2 regions of the Metabacillus sediminilitoris genome follow, and region 1 is predicted to be linked to the other one. Evidence: riboswitches for the same ligand, from Rfam matches in the RefSeq annotation. Region 1 holds a riboswitch; the other holds the start of a gene.
The links. A riboswitch is a leader RNA that binds a small molecule or an ion and turns the genes downstream of it on or off. The one in region 1 is predicted to bind glycine.
Positions count from the first base shown of each region.

Region 1 (3,423 bases):
GCCGGGGTTAATTGCCCTTGTTATTTTGCTAATTATGAACCTAGCAACTGTAAAACTTTTTGGCGAAATGGAATTCTGGTTCGCATTAATCAAAGTCATTGCGATACTAGCCCTAATTGTCATTGGTATTTTCATGATTATTAAAGGCTTTTCCACAAATTCAGGCGCAGCCAGTTTCACGAATCTATGGAGCCACGATGGTATGTTCCCAAATGGCATAAATGGCTTTATCCTTTCATTCCAAATGGTAGTGTTTGCGTTTGTTGGCATTGAACTTGTAGGTCTTACTGCAGGTGAAACAGAAGATCCAGAGAGAGTTATTCCAAAAGCAATAAATAATATCCCTATTCGAATTATCATTTTCTATATTGGGGCACTTATTGTCATTATGAGTGTTTATCCGTGGAACGCCATCGTCCCAACGGAAAGCCCTTTCGTTCAAGTATTCGTAGCAGTTGGTATCGCTGCAGCTGCTGGTATCGTCAATTTTGTTGTCCTAACATCCGCTGCTTCGGCATGTAACAGCGCCATCTTCAGTACAAGCCGAATGGTATACTCACTTGCCAAAGATAAAAATGCACCTGTACCATTTGCAAAACTTGATGCCCGTAAAGTACCTTCCAATGCATTGTTCTTTTCAACTGTCGTCATTCTTATTTCCGTTGTGTTGAACTATATAATGCCAGAGGGAGTATTCACACTGATTACAAGTATTTCTACAGTATGTTTCATCTTTATTTGGGGAATTACAGTCATCAGTCATTTGAAATACCGCAAAACAAGACCAGATCTAGCGAAACTGAACAAATTTAAATTGCCGTTTTATCCATTTGCCAATTACTTGATCCTTGCTTTCCTAGCGTTCGTTCTTGTCGTGCTAGCACTTGCGGAAGATACTCGTATTGCCTTGTTTGTAACTCCTGTTTGGTTTATTTTGCTGATCGCGATTTATAAGATGCGGAAAATGAATGCAACTCATGCAGATCAGGCGAATCAAGAACAGGTAGCGGAAAATTAAGAGGTATCGGTACTCTTTTCGCTTTTATCGATGTATCAATTGGCTAAACTCAGCCAGATTTGGAAAGGAAATTTAAAGTACTGTTTGTTCCGCTGCTGCCAATATTAGCGAACCTATTTTGTGGCTATTTAGTTCTTCAATTGCCCGCAAGTACTTAGAATAGCTTTATAACATGGTTAATCATCGGGCTAGTTATTTATTTCACTTACAAAATAAAAAATGTTGTTAACGCTTACAAAAAGATTGACATTCCTATTTCCAACAATTATTCTAAATATAATGAAAATTCAATATGAGCGGATGACGGTTGTGGGAGAGAGCAAGAAACAAGCCACCGAAGGAGCAAGTTCCAAAAAGACCCTTGGAACAAATCTCTCAGGTAGATGGAACCACAACGGGACGCACCTCTGGAGAGCGCGTATATAGAGTACGCCACCAAAGGGGAAGACTCTATGAATAATGGAGTTAAACTCTCAGGTAAAAGGACAGAGAAGGGTAGAGAACGCTATGCTACCCTTTTCTGTCCTTTTTTGCGTGCAAAAAAGGGAGTAGAGCGTCTTGTCTCGCTGCAGTTTTCTTGGAAAAGAAGATTTGTAGCGAGAAAGAGATTTTAGTGTTTTCAGCTATTCTAAAATTTTCAAAACATTGTTTGATACAGCCGAAGGAAGTCTGGACAAAATTTCAAGGAGGAGTAGAAATGAGTTTACAAAAAAATGATCCAATAATTTTTGAAGCCATCGAGAAGGAGAAGCATCGCCAACATCAAACACTGGAGTTGATTGCATCAGAAAACTTTGTAAGCCAGGACGTATTAGAAGCGATGGGAACCGTGATGACTAATAAATATGCAGAAGGTTATCCAGGAAAGCGTTACTATGGCGGTTGCGAATTTGTCGATGTGGCAGAACAAACAGCTATAGAGCGCCTCACCAAGCTGTTTGGTGCGAAATATGCCAATGTTCAACCTCACTCAGGTGCACAAGCAAATCTCGCTGTTTTTTACGCGCTGCTTCAACCAGGTGATAAAGTGATGGGAATGAACCTTTCTCATGGTGGCCACTTAACTCATGGAAGCCCTGTCAGCATTTCAGGAAAATGGTTTGAGATTGTGTCTTATGGAGTGAGAGAAGATACTCACTTGATTGACTATGATGAGCTGGAAGCAATCGCGAAGAAAGAAAAACCAAAATTGATTATTGCAGGGGCAAGTGCCTATCCAAGAACGATAGATTTTGCACGCTTTAAGGAAATTGCAGATCAAGTTGGAGCCAAATTCATGGTAGACATGGCTCACATTGCAGGACTTGTTGCAGCCGGTCTCCATCCATCACCAATCCCATATGCAGATGTGGTGACAAGCACTACTCATAAAACATTGAGAGGACCGCGCGGTGGTATCGTTTTAACAAATGATGAAAGAATGATAAAAGCCATTAATAAAGCTGTATTCCCGGGAATTCAAGGCGGGCCTCTTATGCACATTATTGCGGCGAAGGCAGTTGCCTTCCAAGAAGCACTACAGCCAGGTTTCAAGGTCTATGCCAAACAAATTATCGAAAATGCAGGCATACTTGGTGAAGAATTAAAGAAAAACGGCGCAACCCTGGTATCTGGCGGCACAGACAACCATATTGTACTGCTAGATGTTCGCTCATGGGACTTAACAGGAAAAGAAGCAGAGAAGCTGCTTGAAGAAGCCGGTATTACCGTCAACAAAAATACAATTCCATATGATCCTCAAAGTCCGTTTGTTACAAGTGGAATCCGCATGGGAACAGCGGCGTTAACAACACGTGGAATGAAAAAAGAAGAAATGGTGCAGATCGCGAAAGTCATCGCAGCTGTTTTAAAGAGCAAAGGGGAGACATACGTTCTTGAACAAGCAAAAGAAACAACAAAAGAGATTTGTGAAATGTATCCATTATTTCAACAACCAATCACCGTGTAAGAAAGGAGTATCATGATGGAATTTCAAAGTTGTTTTGACATTATCGGTCCTATCATGGTAGGACCATCCAGTTCTCATACAGCTGGTGTTGTTTCGATTGGGAAGTTCATTCATGAATTGGTAGGCGGATGTCCAGAAGAAGCAACGATTATTTTCTACGATTCTTTTACCGAAACACATCAAGGTCATGGAACAGATAAAGCCCTTCTTGGCGGATTGCTTGGAATGGAAACAGATGATGCACGGATTAAACATTCGATCGAGCTGACCTCACAATATGGACTATTCTATGAATTTCAACTTGAAGACAGTTGTCCGTACTTTGAACATCCGAATACAACGGTTGTTACGGCAAAACGCGGGGAATGTGTAGTAAAAGTAGGTGGTGCATCACTTGGCGGTGGCTTATCTAAAATCTTTATGATTGACGAAGAGATGGTAGATATTCGCTTAAGCG
Region 1 covers NZ_CP046266.1:1,221,699-1,225,121, forward strand. The annotation lists gene GMB29_RS06030 (amino acid permease) at 1-1,018, shown strand, start outside; partial or broken gene GMB29_RS27255 (amino acid permease C-terminal domain-containing protein) at 1,012-1,314, shown strand; glycine riboswitch at 1,416-1,517, shown strand; gene glyA (serine hydroxymethyltransferase) at 1,716-2,966, shown strand; gene GMB29_RS06045 (serine dehydratase beta chain) at 2,982-3,423, shown strand, end outside.

Region 2 (3,423 bases), 2.8 Mb from region 1:
AAGTCTCATTGGATTCCATGGTAAATCATAGTTTATGATGTTGTGGCAAAATTGGAGGTTGATCCCTTCTCCGCCAGCTTCTGTTGCAATTAATACTTGTACACGATTTTTAAAGAGATCTTTCATCCAATCTTTTTTTCCGCGTTTGAAGCCACCGCGAAATGGTACAGATGTGATCCCGTTTTGCTGGAGAAACCATTGTAAATAAAATTGGGTGGCACGATATTCTGTGAAAATGATTACTTTATCATTTAATTTCTTAATAAGTTCAACAACCTTGAGTGCCTTTGTATTTTGTGTGACACCATCGATCGCCATCATAATATTTTTGATGACGTCATAAGATAAGATAGCTTCTTCACCCTCAGGACGATCAAGCATTTTCTTTAGTGTCATGTATACAGCTTCACGACTGCTGCATGCTTCACGTTGTAATGTCATAATTGAAAATGTATTTGCCGCATATTGAGAATGTGATTTTAATGCTGTGATTGTGTCATATAGATGCTGCTCAGTTTCTGAAAAATCAATAGGTATTGTCTCAACAACACGCTTCGGCCATTCGATTCCAGTATCTCCGCGACGATTTCGGATCATAACCTTGTTTACGAGCTCACGTAAATGTTCATGATCTTCCAATGAGCGATCTTTTGCAGAAAACGCTTCATTAAAAAATGCCTCATTTCCTAAGTGTCCAGGTTTTAATAATGATACAAGATTAAAAATTTCTTCAATTCTATTTTGAACAGGTGTTGCAGTTAGCAATAAACAATACTTCTTTTTTAAGTTTTGTACAAATTCATAGTTTTTCGTTTTATTATTTTTCAGTTTATGTGCTTCATCGATAATCACTAGATCATAAGATTGATCATAGACAATCTCTCGATGGGGACTCCGTTTTGCTGTATCAATTGAAGATACGACAACATCACAAGCTTCCCAGACATAGCTTTTCTTTTGCTCTACAGCCGGAATAAAAAATTTCTCATTTAATTCACGGGCCCATTGGGACACAAGTGAGGCAGGCACTAAAATTAATATCTTTTTAACAAGTCCGCGAATCATATATTCTTTTAAAATTAACCCTGCTTCGATTGTTTTACCTAATCCCACTTCATCAGCTAAAATGGCTTTTCCGTTCATTTTTTCAACCACTCTTTGAGCAACTTCTAATTGATGTGGGAGCGGTGTGAAATGAGGAAGATGCTTTGGTGCTTGTAAACCTTCAAAAGATGGTACAGCTGAATATTGCTGAACTTCATAAGAAAGTTTATAAAGCTCCCAGTTTGACCATGGTCCATCATTTTCCAGCTTTTCAAAAAAACCATCCTGCCAAGATGAATCAAAGGTAGTCTTTACATTCATTTTAATGACAGTCCTTTCTTTTTTATGATGTAATGTTCATCATTTGGTTAGAAAAAGTAGAAGTGAAATGAATATCATGTTAATTTTGATGAAAAGACGAACGTTATATATGAAAATATAATAAATCATTAAGGAAAAATGTATTGCCGAAAGTCTATGTGCATGGTAGGATGTTAAGTAAGTTCTACAATGCTTATCTTTCAGGTAGATGAAGCATTGACGTTAGTTTTTTTGTTTACTTTAATGTCTAAAATGTCTGAATGTCGATTTAAACTGTTTTTTAAGTATTACCAATTTGAAAACAAAATATGTGCGGGTGAGAATAAGGGGAGAGACTATATGTTCGTGGTATAGCGCCGAAGGAGCAAACAATTGTGAATCTCTCAGGCAAAAAGACTCTTATTTGACGCAGCTCTGGAGAGTGTTTGCAATTAGTTGCAAACTACCAAAGGGGAAAGCCTTTTGTGGGACGGTATGCTTATTTAGTTATTTAGATTGAGCATAAAGCTTAACTAGATAGCTAGGATAAGCACACTGTATTCCAATTTTACATAAGGTAAACTTTCAGGTTAAAAGGACAGAGACTTCCAAATGATAATGTGGGAGTACTATGTCCTTTTTTTGTCTGAAATTTTAAGTAATTTAGTGAGTTTCCATGGATTTAAAAATAGAAGGGAGTATCTCCAATATGACAGAGTTAAAACGAACACCTTTATATGAAGTGTATAAAAACTATGGTGCTAAGACGATTGATTTTGGCGGCTGGGATTTACCAGTACAGTTTTCTTCTATTAAAGCAGAACATGAAGCAGTTCGTCATCATGCTGGGTTGTTTGATGTTTCTCATATGGGTGAAGTTGAGGTGCTTGGGGAAGGTAGTCTTGCTTTCTTGCAAAAAATCGCGACAAATGATGTGTCATTACTTAAAGATGGCGGCGCGCAATATACAGCAATGTGCTATGAAGATGGTGGCACTGTTGATGACTTACTCATCTATAAAAAAGCAGACAATAATTATTTACTCGTAATAAATGCATCGAATATTGAAAAAGATGTAGAGTGGCTCTGTTCGCATGTATTTGGAGATGTAACCGTTAGGAATATTTCAAATGAAATCGCCCAGCTGGCACTCCAAGGACCACTTGCCGATAAAATTCTGCAAAGCTTAACGGATACGGATTTATCTGAAATCAAATTCTTTAAATTTAAAGATGCTGTTAAAGTAGCTGGTGTTAATTCATTAGTTTCAAGAACAGGTTATACAGGTGAAGACGGCTTTGAAATATATTGTGCTTCAGAGGATGCAAAGCTGCTTTGGGTAAAAATATTGGAAGCCGGTAAAGAAGACGGTGTCCTCCCATGTGGATTAGGTGCACGTGATACATTACGATTTGAAGCAAATCTTCCATTGTATGGGCAAGAGCTTTCAAAAGATATTACACCGATTGAGGCTGGTATCGGGTTTGCTGTCAAACCAAATAAGGAAGCTGATTTTATTGGGAAAGCTGTATTAAAAGAACAAAAAGAAAAGGGTCCTGAACGTAAATTAGTAGGGATTGAATTAATAGATAAAGGCATTCCGCGTCATGGCTACGAAGTGTTTGTTGATGGAGAGCAAATTGGTTTTGTTACAACAGGAACACAATCTCCTACCTTAAAGAAAAATATTGGCGTCGCTTTATTAAAAGCTGATTTTACAGATTTAGGTACAGAGGTCGAAGTACAGATTCGTAAAAAGAGATTAAAAGCAGTGGTTGTAGCAACGCCATTTTACAAGCGTCAAAAATAATATGTTCAACAAGTAAAAAAGAGTAATCATCTAACTATGAGAGGGGTTCACAAGTAATGAAACATCGTTATTTACCTATGACGGAACAAGATAAACAGGAAATGCTGCAAACAATTGGCGTAGATTCTGTTCATGAATTGTTTCAAGATATTCCAGAAAAAGTTCGTTTTCAGGGTGAGTACAACATTAAAAAGGCAAAATCTGAAACCGAGTTGTTAAAAGAATTATCACAATTAGCAGCTATGAACAAAGATTTACGAAGTAATGTG
Region 2 covers NZ_CP046266.1:4,008,193-4,011,615, reverse strand. The annotation lists gene GMB29_RS19260 (DEAD/DEAH box helicase) at 1-1,365, opposite strand, end outside; glycine riboswitch at 1,682-1,774, shown strand; gene gcvT (glycine cleavage system aminomethyltransferase GcvT) at 2,054-3,154, shown strand; gene gcvPA (aminomethyl-transferring glycine dehydrogenase subunit GcvPA) at 3,211-3,423, shown strand, end outside.
Region 2: linked by a shared signal. The riboswitch ahead of gcvT (glycine cleavage system aminomethyltransferase GcvT) and the one ahead of glyA (serine hydroxymethyltransferase) in region 1 are both predicted to bind glycine.